Regions from separate parts of the Kosakonia oryzendophytica genome, predicted to be linked through region 1. Evidence: predicted binding sites of a transcription regulator. Region 1 holds the regulator's gene; the other holds the start of a gene.

Region 1 (7,320 bases):
CATCCGTGTACCACTTGGGCAGGGTAACGCTCACAAAATCAACACATTGAGGGTCAATGTCCGTTACCAGCGGTAATCATTACGGCTTTCCCAATCCGTAACTTCCTTTTCTGCCTCATCTTTTGCGTAACCGTAACGCTCCTGGATTTTACCCACCAGTTGGTCACGTTTGCCTTCGATGACGGTCATATCGTCATCGGTCAACTTGCCCCATTTCTCTTTCACAGTACCTTTAAACTGCTTCCAGTTACCGCCGATTTCGTCTTTGTTCATCGTTGACTCCTTATCGTTCGGTTAAAAGTTACGTTCCTGTTACGCTGAACGTACTGATCATTGTAGTCAGGAATACTGCCAGTTGGTTTATATTCGGAATCTTTAACCATTTACGACAAAGAAAGCAGTATTAACGAGGCGGGAGAAAGAAGTATAAGAAAAGAGAGGGGTCAGGGGTGGCCAATACCGGAAAACCAGGTGCCATTGCGCCAGTGACGACGCCACACCCATGCTAAAGTCAGCCCTCGCAGCGCCAGAAACACCGTCAGCGACAGCCACAGGCCATGGTTGCCCAGCGTCGGCACCGTCAACAACGTCAGGGCAAACCCTCCAGCGGCAACCGCCATGCTGTTGCGCATTTCTGCACCGCGCGTCGCGCCTACAAACATGCCATCCAGCAAATAACACCACACGCCCACCACCGGCAGGATCACCTGCCAGATAAGGTAGTGCCCGGCCATGTTTTGCAAGGCTGGCAGTGAGGTGAGTAACGCGATAATTGACTCCCCGGCCAGCGCATACACCGCTGAGAACGCCAACGCCACCAGACCAGCCTGGCGGCATGCCGCGTGCCAGATGAGCTTAAGCTGCGTGTCGTCACGCGCGCCATAAGCGTGCCCGGAATGGGCTTCCACTGCATAAGCGAACCCGTCCAGCGCATAGGCAGTGAACGTCAGAAACATCATCAGCACCGCATTCGCCGCCACGGTTTCGCCGCCAAGACGCGCGCCGAACACGGTTATCGAACCAAAGCAGAGCTGTAACAATAACGAGCGCAGCATGATGTCCCGATTAAGCGCCAGCAAGCGTCCAAGGCCGCCGCGCCAGGCCGCCTTCAGCACCGGGAAGGTGATACCGCGCATAACCAGCACACGTCGTGCCATCAACAGGCCGAGCGCAAAGGTCGCGTACTCCGCCACCACCGTTGCTAATGCCGCTCCCTGAACGTTCATGCCCAGCCCCATCACCAACCAGACATCAAGCACAATATTGAGAACGTTGCCCACCACCAGCAAGATCACCGGTGCGCGGGCATACTGCACGCCCAAAAGCCATCCCAGCAGCACCAGGTTACCGAGCGATGCCGGAGCACTTAACCAGCGGATATCAAGGAAGCGCCGCGCCTGCTCCAGCACCGCAGCGCTGCCGCCGGTAATGTGCAACGCCAGATCGATAAGTGGCACGCGTAAGAGTGTAATCAGCACGCCAGCGCCCATCGCCAGCAGCAGTGGCTGCACTAACGCCCGAGCCAGCGCAGGCGCATTTTTCGCACCGTATGCCTGAGCCGTGAGCCCGGTGGTGCTCATTCGCAGAAACAGCAGCAGCATAAACAGGAAGCTGGTCGCTGTCGCGCCGATGGCCACACCACCCAGATAGACTGCGCTATCCAGATGCCCGACCACTGCCGTATCCACCAGCCCCAGCAACGGGACAGTGATATTGGAGAAGATCATTGGCAGGGCAAGTCGCCACAGCGCTTTGTCGGATGCAGTCAGCAGCGGCATAGCAGCGTCAGAATCGATCGGGGAAAGGCATTAACGCTGCGGAGCGTAAAACAGCACCGCAGCGAATAAGGGAGGCGTTACAGCCACTCGCCATTGCGAATGACGCCTACCGCCAGTCCTTCAATGGTGAAGTTTTGATCGCGCAGATCAACAACAATCGGGGAAAACTCATTGTTTTCCGGTAACAGTTCAACTGTGTTGCCCTGTTTTTTCAGACGTTTAACGGTCACTTCGTCTTCAATACGCGCCACAACGACCTGGCCGTTGCGTACATCCTGCGTTTTATGCACCGCGAGCAGGTCGCCGTCCATAATGCCGATGTCTTTCATTGACATTCCGCTCACGCGCAACAGGAAATCCGCATGCGGTTTGAAGAGCGCAGGATCGACCTGGTAATGCCCTTCGATATGCTGCTGCGCCAGCAGCGGCTCACCAGCGGCCACGCGGCCGATCAGCGGCAGTCCGAGATCGTCTTCTTCTTCAAGCAGCAAGCGAAGACCGCGTGATGCGCCAGATACGATTTCGATAACCCCTTTGCGCGCCAGCGCTTTGAGGTGTTCTTCAGCCGCATTTGGGGAACGGAACCCCAATTGTTGCGCGATTTCCGCACGTGTCGGCGGCATACCTGTTTGGGAGATGCGATCGCGGATAAGATCGAACACCTCTTGTTGCCTGGCCGTTAATGCTTTCATTCCGCCCCCTGGGTGTATATACAGTTATGCTGTGAGTATATACAGTCAAAGGTGATTTTGGAACCAAATTTAAGCAAATAACCAGAGTGTTATCGAATTCTGGAAGCGTTATCGAAAATGCGACCAGAGCAGTGAGATCCAGGTAAACAGCGCCAGCAGGATAGACATCAGCACCGCTGCCGACCCCATATCCTTCGCTCGCCCGGAAAGTTCATGAAATTCCGCGCCAATCCGATCCACCACCGCTTCAATTGCACTGTTGAGGATTTCAACGATCATTACCAGCGATACCGAACCAATCAGCAGTACGCGCGTGATGGGATCCACATCGAGCCAGCAGGCAATAATAATGGCCAGCACGACCGCGACGGCCTCCTGGCGAAACGCCGCTTCATTTATCCATGCGGCACGAACGCCTTTCCAGGAATAGCCCGCCGCTTTAATGATCCGGGTTAATCCAGTGGTATTATTGGCCATGAAAAGAACCTTTTTATCTAATGAGCATCAATGTCTATGTAAGCACGAAGAGGTACAACAGAAATTATGCGCGCTTTCTGATATTCTTGCGGCGCAATGGCACTATTAACCCAGAGGCTTTACATCCTTTATGTCCGGCTGGCCACGAATTTACTACAAATTACTGAATTTACCATTAAGCGTGCTGGTAAAAAGTAAATCGATCCCCGCAGAACCTGCACAGGAACTGGGTCTCGATACCTCACGTCCCATCATGTATGTGCTGCCTTACAACTCCAAGGCAGACTTGATGACGCTGCGCGCTCAGTGTCTGGCGCATGAGTTGCCAGACCCACTGGAACCGCTGGAAATCGACGGCGCACTGCTACCGCGTTACGTGTTTATCCACGGCGGGCCGCGTGTATTTACCTATTACACGCCAAAAGAAGAATCCATCAAACTGTTCCATGATTACCTGGATCTCCACCGCAGTCATCCGGATTTGGATGTGCAAATGGTACCGGTATCGGTGATGTTTGGTCGCTCCCCCGGGCGTGAGAAGGGCGAAGTCAACCCGCCTTTGCGCATGCTCAACGGCATCCAGAAATTCTTCGCTGTGTCCTGGCTTGGTCGCGACAGCTTTGTGCGTTTTTCACCGCCTGTTTCATTGCGTCGCATGGCGACAGAACACGGCACAGACAAAATTATCGCGCAGAAACTGGCACGCGTCGCGCGTATGCACTTCGCCCGTCAACGCCTTGCCGCAGTTGGCCCGCGCCTGCCTGCGCGTCAGGATCTGTTTAATAAGCTGCTCTCATCCAAAGCAATTGCCCGAGCAGTCGAAGATGAGGCGCGCAGCAAGAAAATCTCCCACGATAAGGCGCAGCAAAATGCTATCGCATTGATGGAAGAGATCGCGGCGAACTTCTCATACGAGATGATCCGCCTGACTGACCGCATCCTCGGCTTCACCTGGAACCGTCTCTATCAGGGCATTAATGTGCACAACGCCGAGCGCGTGCGCCAGTTGGCCCATGATGGTCACGAGATTGTCTATGTGCCCTGCCACCGCAGCCATATGGACTACCTGCTGCTGTCGTACGTGCTCTATCACCAGGGGCTGGTGCCGCCGCATATCGCCGCAGGCATTAACCTGAATTTCTGGCCCGCCGGGCCGATTTTCCGCCGCCTGGGCGCGTTCTTTATTCGCCGTACCTTTAAGGGCAATAAGCTCTATTCCACCGTGTTTCGTGAATACCTGGGTGAGCTGTTTAGCCGCGGTTATTCCGTCGAATATTTTGTCGAGGGCGGCCGTTCCCGCACCGGGCGTTTGTTGGACCCAAAAACCGGTACGCTGTCGATGACCATTCAGGCAATGCTGCGCGGCGGTACGCGTCCTATCACGCTGGTGCCGATTTACATCGGGTATGAGCACGTGATGGAAGTGGGCACCTACGCTAAAGAGCTGCGCGGGGCGACGAAAGAGAAAGAGAGTCTGTTGCAGATGGTGCGAGGCCTGAGCAAGCTGCGCAATCTGGGCCAGGGGTATGTGAATTTCGGTGAGCCTATCTCGCTGATGAACTACCTGAACCATCATGTGCCGGAGTGGCGCGAGTCGATCGATCCGATTGAAGCTATCCGTCCGGCATGGTTAACGCCGACGGTGAACGGCATTGCCGCCGATCTGATGGTACGAATTAACAACGCGGGTGCGGCTAACGCCATGAACTTGTGCTGTACAGCACTGTTGGCATCGCGTCAGCGCTCTCTGACGCGGGAGCAGTTAACCGAGCAGTTGAGTTGCTACCTTGAGCTCATGCGTAATGTGCCCTATTCGCCGGATTCAACCACGCCGTCCGCCAGCGCCAGTGAGCTTATCGATCACGCGTTGCAGATGAACAAGTTTGAAGTCGAGAAAGATACTATCGGCGATATCATCATTCTGCCGCGCGAACAGGCCGTGTTGATGACCTATTACCGCAACAACATTGCGCATATGCTGATGCTGCCGTCGTTGCTGGCGGCTATCGTGACCCAGCATCGCGCCATTTCCCAACAGGAAATTCTGCGTCATGTAGAGCTACTCTACCCGATGCTGAAAGCGGAGTTGTTCCTGCGTTGGGAGAAAGCAGAGCTGGCGCAGGTGCTGGAAAACCTGACCCAGGAGCTGCTGCGCCAGGGGCTGCTGACGGTGAAAGACGATCGTGTGAGCATTAACCCGGCGCACTCGCGCACGCTGCAATTGCTCGCCGCAGGCGCGCGCGAAACGCTGCAACGTTACGCCATTACTTTCTGGCTGCTGAGTGCGAACCCGTCGATGAACCGCAGTACGCTGGAAAAAGAGAGCCGTACGCTGGCGCAACGTCTGTCGGTGCTGCACGGTATCAACGCACCGGAGTTCTTCGATAAGGCGATCTTCAGTACGCTGGTGCTGACACTGCGTGACGAAGGCTATATTAGCGATACTGGCGATGCGGAACCCGCGCAGACATTAAGCGTGTACCAGATGCTGGCGGAGCTGATTACGTCGGATGTGCGTTTAACGATTGAGAGCGCAACGCAAGCAGAAGCGTGAAGGTAAGACACCCCTCTCCCGAAAGGAGAGGGGTGAGAAATATTAATGCAGGTAACTGAACGCCAGCCCTAAAAACAGCACCAGGCCCACGTAGTTGTTGTTCATAAAGGCTTTAAAACAGGCGTCGCGTTCACGGCCTGCAATCAGCACCTGCTGGTAGACAAACAGCCCCCCCGCTATCAGCACCGTCGCGTAATAGACCCAACTTAACCCGTTCAACCAGCCAATGGATGCCATCAGCACCATCACCGCAAGCTGCAAAATACCAATAATCAGCGTGTCGAAACGGCCAAACAGGATCGCTGTCGATTTGATACCAATTTTGACATCATCGTCCCTGTCGACCATTGCGTATTGCGTGTCGTAAGCCACAGCCCACAAAATATTGGCAAGGAACATGATCCAGCAACTCAGCGGTACTGACTCGCTGACCGCGGCAAACGCCATCGGAATCGACCAGCCAAACGCCGCGCCCAACACCACCTGCGGTAGATGCGTGTAGCGCTTCATAAACGGATAGACCCATGCCAGCGCCAGTGCAGCCACCGACAGCAGAATGGTCATCATGTTGAGCGTCAGCACCAGCGCAAACGCTAACAATACCAGCACCACAAACAGGGTTCGCGCTTCATTCTCCGTCACGGCACCACTGGGCAACGGACGGTTCGCGGTGCGCTTAACATGGCCATCAAACTTACGATCCGCGTAATCGTTCACCACGCATCCGGCGGCGCGCATCAGCCAGACGCCCGCCACAAAGACCAGTAAAATCCACAGCGGCGGCACTCCCGGCGTCGCCACCCATAACGCCCACAGCGTCGGCCACAGCAGTAGCAACGCACCAATCGGCTTGTCCGTACGCATCAGCCGGTGAAAGGCCAACAGCTTATTCTGCGTGAGACTCCACTCCATTTTCGATTCCTCTTAATACAACGGCGACGCAGGCAAAAACAGTTCGGTCAGCATCAACGGTTTCCCGCCCAGACGCAGGCGGGAACGGCGTCCCCAGAGCTGCTCATGACGACCAATTTCAATAAAGTCACGCGTAAGCGTAGAAGAGGTAAAGAGATAACGCCCAAGCGGCGTTGTTCCCAACTGTTGCAGCGCCAGCTCCGGACCACTTAGAGTGGACTCCGGCACCACGGTGCGCCCGGCAAGCCAGGGTTCACCATCCGCACAAAGAATGATTTCGCGCAACCAATAACGCGACTCCTCTGGCAACAGGCCGTGCTCCTGCGTTATCTCGTCTGCGGTGACAAAATCTTCCCGAATCAGCATCACGCTGACCGTTTTGCCCTGCTGCTCAAAACGTTTCGTCATGGAATCTTCCAGCAACAGCCAGTCCAGCAGTTGCGGTTCAAGCGCAGGAATCGCGTCTAAATAGCGCAGCGCACGCAATTGCGTAAGCGCGGGGTGAGACATGCCTTACTCTCCGGTACATAACGTAGGATTATTGTATCGCAGAACAGGCTTTACGGGCGGGGAAAGTTCATTCGGTTTTCATCAGCGCAACAGGTGTGCAACAGCGCACCGCTGCGCCGGAAAAAGGGTGCGTCAGGCGACGCACCAGTTGCTGCAAATATCAGCATTGTGGGGAGACTGTTACCCCTTGCCTTTTACACTGCCGATAAAAGTGGAACGGGCGGTTTTCGACCCGAGGCGCTCTGCTTCATCCAATAATTTCAACGCCTTATCAACATCGCCTTTCGCAACAGCTTGTTTGATGGCCTGGTTAAAATAGCTCTCCGTGTCGTTAAGCATCGGTTCGCTTTTCGCTACTGGAGCAGGAGCCGCAGCGGGCGCGGCAGCCGGAGCTGGT
Region 2 (7,320 bases), 1.9 Mb from region 1:
AACAAAGGCATAAGCGCGGGGGGTGCGTTCCAGCAGCGACAAGTAAAGGCAGAAAGTGATCCAGCCGCTCAGCATCACACTGCAAAAGATCGGCATCGTCACAAAAGTGGGCACCAGTAAAACGGTGGCCCCGGCGCCGATTATCGTTCCGGCCAGACGATAAAGGCTTCTGCTCAGTGAAGCGCCAACCGAGGTTTGCGAAACGATATAGACGGTAATGATTGCCCAGGATGGCTTTTCAAGGCCTATCGATAAGGCGATGTAATAGGCCAGCATCGCTGCGGCAAAGCTCTTGATGGAGTACAGCAAGGCATTTGCATCGTTCAGCAGAACGGATGAGGTCAGTGCCTGGCCCACTCGACGAAACGCGTCGCCGGTAGCCCGCAAAGAACGAGAGTGAATAACATTGATTTTGTTCATGCCGGGGATTATTACCGGCTTGCGTCCGCCATTAAATACTCTATTCTGTCAAAAAATACCTAAATGTTGCCAATCACATGACATCCACATTCGCGACGACGTTGTTTGATCCTGACTCCACCTCGTGCCCGGCGGTTGCGCGCCATCTTGACTTCGTTGATTACGAAGCAGAAGTGCCGGTTCATACCCACCGCAAGGGGCAGTTGATCATTGCGCTGTATGGTGCCGTTATCTGTCGCGCGGAAAACGATATATGGATAGTGCCACCTCACTGCGCCGTTTGGATCCCCGGCGGCATCCCTCATAGCGCTAAGGCGACCTGGAACGCGCATCTCAATTATTTATTCATTGAACCCGGCGCCGCAGCACTCCCGGAAAAATGTTGCACACTGGCCATTTCTCCGCTGATTAACGCGTTAGTTGACCGTTTAACTCACGAGCGAGTGGATTACCCACCAGAGAGCCATGCTGCACGGCTCACCCGGGTGACGCTCGACGAATTGGCCACGATGCCACAGCAGAAATTGAGTTTGCCTGTCTCCGGGAATCCTAAAATACGCACCATGGCCGATGCACTGGTCGGTCATCCGGCGGATCGCAGTACGTTTAAAGAATGGGCGAAACGGCTGGCGCTCAGTGAACGCTCTCTGGCGCGATTGATGCTGCGCGAGACGGGGCTGACCTTTGGACGATGGCGCCAGCAACTTCATTTGATCATTGCGCTTCAGGAGTTAGCCAGCGGCGTAACGGTACAAAACGTGGCGGCTAAACTGGGGTATGAGTCCGTTAATGCGTTCATTACCATGTTCAGGAAAACGATGGGCAGTACGCCCGCGCACTATTTTTCCGAACGGAAAACAGGCGCACGCCAGGGGGATACGCCATGATCTTTTCTGGCGCGGCGCGGGCAGCAAAAATGCGCCCGGACGCCGCGTTGAGTAAAACACAGGCGGCGACTATTTATGGGCGAGTTATCGCCAGCCGGGAGCGGGCGTGCATCAACAACCGCGAACGGGTCTGTTTGCTTTTAAAGTAAAGGTGACCACGCCGAAGAGTTGCAGCTCTTCCTCAGACTGGAAAGTGATAGGGGCATAATTGGCGTTATGCGGCATGAGCTGGAGCGATGGCCGGGTCCGTAACTCTTTTACCGTAAATTCACCCGCGACGGCTGCCACAACGATGTCGCCATGCACGGGAGTCAACGATCGATCGACAACCAACAAATCACCATCGCTGATCCCTGCACCAATCATCGAATCACCACTGACGCGAACAAAGTAAGTAGCACTGGGATGTTTAACGACCAGTTTGTTCAGATCCAGGCTCTGTTCAACATAGTCTTGCGCCGGGCTGGGGAAACCGCACGGAACGCGTTCTAAAAATAAAGGGACGTCAATACGCTTTTCTTGTTTATAGGCATAAAGGATGGTCATGATTACCCACCTCATAATACTGTGTTTACATACAGTATTATGGAAGGAATGACGGGGTCAAGTCACATGTAACAGCGCAGCGTGAAGTGACTGAAGTCGCAAGGAATTTAACGTGTCCTGTTTCGTGGGAAGGCAGGTGATGTCCAACGGCAGTCGGACACCTGTACCTTATCAGCCCATATCTGGCGGGATAAGGCCATTTGCCTTCCTGCAGAAACGATGATGAAGGCGGATCATCGGGCAGGCCGTAAGCAGTGCATAACAGGATCCAATATTGTCATCCTACAGTCTCGTTTATTTAAAAACAGCCCACGCTCACCTCATGGATATTATTACAGTAACAGCATCAGAATATGTCGTATCAACCCTGCGAAGAAAATGAGAAATATTATTATGGCATCCGCGCGTAGCCTGGATATTGTCTTCAGGCAAGATCCGCATTATCAAAAATCTGTAGTCAGTGTGCGGATTTTTCAGGCGGGAAGTAGCACAAGTTAATTTATTTTACGAGCTTTTCTGTCATAAAATATCAGGCCATTGATGCGCTGCAAAATACGCTGGATAAGAAAAGCCACACCGTAACGCGTACGCCGGTTAGCGCCAGGCCAGACGATGAAGCGCTCCCTGCACTCCCGTCCGGCACAACCGGCTGAAGGCCCGGTCTGGCTGTGGCATCAACGACCCCGTTTAGCGTGACGCTCCCAGGTATCGCGTTTTGCCTGTTCAGACTTACGTAACGCCACATAACACGCGCCACTGCCGCCATGGTGCGGCAACGCCGTACAGAATGCCTGCACGTCGTCAAACTCCGTCAGCCAGCGCGCAACGTAGCTGCGCACAATATTCGGGTGCGAATTATTTTCACGACCTTTCCCATGGATAATCAACACATTACGCAAGCCATCTTGCCGCGCCTGATGCATAAAGCGAAACAGCATCTGGCGGCACTGCTCAACGGGCTGCCGCAGCAGGTTGAGGCTTGCCTGCTGACTATATTTACCCAAACGCAGCTTATCCACCACGCCGGTTTGCAGGCCTTCACGCCTGAATTCCAGCGGCGCTGACAGGGGAATGATGTCGAGGAACCCGGTGGTTAAAAAGTTGTCCAGTTGCAGCGTATCGACACGCTGCGGCGCACGTGCATTGCGGCTCGGTTGCCAGTGAATATCGGCGCAGCGCTTCAGGGGCTGGACATCCTCCATGGCGTCAAGAAACAGCGATTTGTCGTCAGGGTTCATGAGCGGTCCTCCGATGGCTTCAGAACAGGTACTATAACGAGCGTGGCGTACGCTCACAATGCCCGGAGAGGATTTATGGCGCATGGGCCCGTGCTTATAAATAGACGCTGTTTGCGGCAGCGCCAAAGACATTAATAACTGTAATGTTATTAGCGTTCCTTAACTTATATCGCGTGTTGGGGTTATATCGATTTTAGTTAAATTAACGTGAAATTAATCACCAATTAATAGTGGAAAGATAATGAAGGGCAGCTATAACTATATTTAAGATGCAGGGATGAACTTGCATAAAATAACGAAAGGAAGCGCTGCTGTGTGTACTGTAGAGCCTGACGGATGTCGGCAGGCTCTATTTTTTTTATTATTTCAGGAATAATAAAATATATCATCTATAATTCAATGCAAATCGATTTGTTATTATCCACGCTTAATATTAGCCATCTATAAATAGACGCCCTTTCGGGGTATGGTTAGCCCGAGCCGGGCATGGTAGATTGACGCCCGTTTGCCATAGTTCAAGGATGCCTGATGCTCACACTACTCGAAGATAAAATCGCCACTCCGCTGGGCCCACTGTGGGTAATCTGCGATGAAGCCTTTCATTTACGTGCTGTCGAGTGGGAAGAACACAGCGATCGCATGGTGGAGTTGTTGAATATTCATTATCGACGCGATGGCTATCAGCGTATCGCAGCCAATAATCCGGGCGGGTTAAGCCGGAAACTGCAGGATTATTTCGACGGCGATCTGTCGATCATCGACACGCTCCCCACCGCAACGGCCGGTACGCCTTTTCAGCGTGACGTCTGGCAGGCGCTGCGTACAATCCCCTGCGGTCAGGTGATACATTACGGCCAACTGGCGGAAACGCTGGGGCGCGCAGGTGCGGCGCGTGCGGTAGGCGCGGCGAATGGCGCAAACCCGGTCAGCATCGTAGTACCCTGCCACCGTGTGATTGGTCGGAACGGCACGTTGACCGGTTATGCGGGCGGTGTGCAGCGCAAAGAGTGGTTGCTCCGGCATGAAGGCTATCTGCTATTGTAAGAAAAGACGCATATTTAGTGCCCTTTTCCCCGAATGTTGTGGTAAAAACCTTGGCGAAGTGATGAAATATCAAGGAGATGATATCCGGTCATCTCTTCTCATTTCTCTCCCCCGTTTCAATAATCGTGAATTGACGTTTTGCCAGGCTTACGTGCTCAATAAAAAGATGTTAAAATTGACCAATATCAATTACGGCGTTGAGCAGACCTATGATCCCGGAAAAGCGAATTATACGACGCATACAGTCTGGCGGATGTGCAATACATTGTCAGGATTGCAGCATTAGCCAGCTTTGCATCCCGTTTACCCTCAATGAACACGAGCTGGATCAGCTCGATAACATCATTGAGCGCAAGAAGCCCATCCAGAAAGGTCAGACGCTGTTTAAAGCAGGGGATGAACTGAAATCACTGTACGCTATCCGCTCCGGTACGATTAAAAGCTATACCATTACCGAGCAGGGTGACGAACAGATCACCGGTTTCCATCTGGCGGGCGATCTGGTCGGTTTTGATGCGATTGGCACTGGCCATCACCCCAGCTTCGCGCAAGCACTGGAAACATCCATGGTTTGCGAAATCCCCTTTGAAACGCTCGACGATCTGTCCGGCAAGATGCCCAACCTGCGTCAGCAGATGATGCGTCTGATGAGCGGCGAAATCAAAGGCGACCAGGATATGATCCTGTTGTTGTCGAAAAAGAATGCGGAAGAGCGTCTGGCAGCGTTTATTTATAACCTGTCCCGCCGTTTCGCTCAGCGTGGTTTCTCGCCGCGCGAGTTCCGTTTGACCATGACCCGCGGTGACATTGGTAACTATCTGGGTCTGACCGTTGAGACCATCAGTCGTCTGCTGGGCCGCTTCCAGAAGAGCGGCATGCTCGCGGTAAAAGGCAAATATATTACGATCGAAAACAGCGATATACTGGCTCAACTGGCCGGTCATTCCCGTAACGTTGCCTGAGTTTTACCCCCTCTCTTTTAGACCTTCGCCAGCGCATTAAATTTTTCTGATTTATTGATCTGGCTGAAGGTTTTCCCTGTTTCATTCAGCGCTAATGGGTTATCTTTTATTTACAGACTGTGGTGACAGATGTAAGGAGACCCTGTATGGCTAAATATCAGAATATGTTGGTCGCCATCGATCCTAATCAGGACGATCAGCCAGCATTACGACGTGCTGTGTATTTGCATCAACGGATTGGTGGCAGAATCAAAGCATTTTTGCCCATCTATGACTTCTCTTACGAGATGACCACCCTTCTGTCCCCTGATGAGCGTACAGCAATGCGCCAGGGCGTGATCAGCCAGCGTACCGCCTGGATCCGCGAGCAGGCGAAATATTACATTGATGCTGGTGTGCCGATTGAGATTAAAGTGGTCTGGCATAACCGTCCTTTCGAAGCCATCATTCAGGAAGTGCTGGCAGGCGGTCACGATCTGTTGCTGAAAATGACCCACCAGCACGACAAACTGGAGTCGGTGATTTTCACCCCGACCGACTGGCATCTGCTGCGTAAATGCCCTTGCCCGGTGTGGATGGTTAAAGATCAGCCATGGCCGGAAGGCGGTAAAGCCGTTGTCGCCGTCAATCTGGCCAGCGAAGAGCTTTACCACAACTCACTTAATGAAAAACTGGTTAAAGAGACGCTGCAACTGGCCGAACAGGTTAACCATACCGAGGTGCATCTGGTGGGTGCCTATCCGGTTACGCCAATCAATATTGCTATCGAATTACCGGAATTCGATCCCAGCGTCTATAACGACGCGATCCGCGGTCAACACCTGCTGGCGATGAAAGCGTTGCGGCAGAAATTTGGCATCGATGAAAAACTGACACACGTTGAGAAAGGCTTACCGGAAGAGGTGATCCCGGACCTGGCCGAACACCTGCAAGCCGGTATTGTGGTACTCGGTACCGTCGGGCGCACCGGGATTTCTGCAGCTTTTCTGGGGAATACCGCTGAGCAGGTTATCGATCATCTGCGCTGCGACTTACTGGTGATCAAGCCGGATGAATATCAATCGCCGGTAGAACTTGATGACGATGAAGATGACTAACGCATGAAGCCAGAAACCCGCGAAAGCGGGTTTCTTTTTATGCCCTTGTGTTTGCCGGAGCCCATTCACCTTCGACGGCCAGCCCGCCCCTGAGCTGAACATTCGGCAACGCCAGCTCTATTCCCTGCTCCGCCAGCTTCTCCATAATGCGTATATTGATCTCCTGCTGAATATCCATGTATTTGTTGTAATCAGCGGTACTGACAATATGCACCACTTCAACGTTGAGCCTGTCGGAGCCGAAACCCTGGAAATGCGCCCGGTCAAAACGTGTTTCCCCCACCTCGGTGATGATGGTGCGGATCAACTCTCCGACCTTACGCAGCTTATCTGGCGGCGTCGTTAACGCCAGCCCAAATGTAAAGACGATACGGCGCGTTTGCATGCGTTTGTAGTTATGCAAGGTTTGTTGCAACAGGATGGCATTCCCACAGACAATCTGCTCGCCGCTCAGGCTGCGAATACGCGTGGTTTTAAGCCCAATGTGTTCGATAGTTCCGGCGACATCATTGAAGACCACAAAATCGCCTATTTCGAAGGGCTTATCGAAACCGATAGAGAGTGACGCGAACACATCGCTAAGGATGGTTTGCACCGCCAGCGCAATGGCGATACCGCCCACGCCCAGACTGGCGACCAGGGCGGTAATATTGACACCGACGTTGGCCAGAATCGACAGCAGCATGATCGTCCAGAGCATCATGCGCAACAGCAGGCCCGCAATTACCATGGTCACTGGATTACGGCTCGCACCGGGGGTGTACATCAGATGACGCATCCATGAAACAACACCTTGATCAAACCAAAGTGCCATCTGGATCGCCAGTACCAGGAACCAGGCATGCCCGAGGGTACTGAACAGGCGGTCAGGAAGCTCGACAAAACGTAAACTGAACAGCAGAGCCGCAATAAAAAGCAGGAACCGGCTGGTTCGGCCGATCATGTCCACCAGGACATGCTGCATTTTTCCAACACCGTTCTGCCTCTGCCCCCAGTTTTGGGCACCTTTAAGTAAGACAGCCAATAAGCGTTTAAACAACCAGTAAATGAGACAGGTCACCACAACTACCGTGGCAAGACCGAACCAGAATGATGGCTGCATCAGCATCGATATAAAGTCAAAGCG

Evidence for each region. Region 1 encodes LexA, which represses DNA repair genes until DNA is damaged. Its sites were predicted from a motif close to TNCTGTATGTACATACAGNA; they were not measured.
Region 2: a site for LexA is predicted at 1,871-1,890, ahead of umuD (translesion error-prone DNA polymerase V autoproteolytic subunit). Genes of this name have one in related genera too.

Annotation. Positions count from the first base shown of each region.
Region 1 is NZ_CP115659.1:4,771,985-4,779,304, forward strand. Features, by position in the region: gene O9K67_RS22995 (CsbD family protein) at 64-273, opposite strand; gene dinF (MATE family efflux transporter DinF) at 444-1,778, opposite strand; gene lexA (transcriptional repressor LexA) at 1,856-2,470, opposite strand; gene O9K67_RS23010 (diacylglycerol kinase) at 2,579-2,947, opposite strand; gene plsB (glycerol-3-phosphate 1-O-acyltransferase PlsB) at 3,078-5,501, shown strand; gene ubiA (4-hydroxybenzoate octaprenyltransferase) at 5,544-6,413, opposite strand; gene ubiC (chorismate lyase) at 6,426-6,923, opposite strand; gene malM (maltose operon protein MalM) at 7,104-7,320, opposite strand, start outside.
Region 2 is NZ_CP115659.1:2,822,749-2,830,068, forward strand. Features, by position in the region: gene O9K67_RS13615 (FUSC family protein) at 1-420, opposite strand, end outside; gene O9K67_RS13620 (AraC family transcriptional regulator) at 498-1,307, shown strand; gene umuD (translesion error-prone DNA polymerase V autoproteolytic subunit) at 1,419-1,853, opposite strand; gene smrA (DNA endonuclease SmrA) at 2,528-3,091, opposite strand; gene ogt (methylated-DNA--[protein]-cysteine S-methyltransferase) at 3,620-4,135, shown strand; gene fnr (fumarate/nitrate reduction transcriptional regulator Fnr) at 4,345-5,097, shown strand; gene uspE (universal stress protein UspE) at 5,244-6,194, shown strand; gene O9K67_RS13650 (mechanosensitive ion channel family protein) at 6,232-7,320, opposite strand, start outside.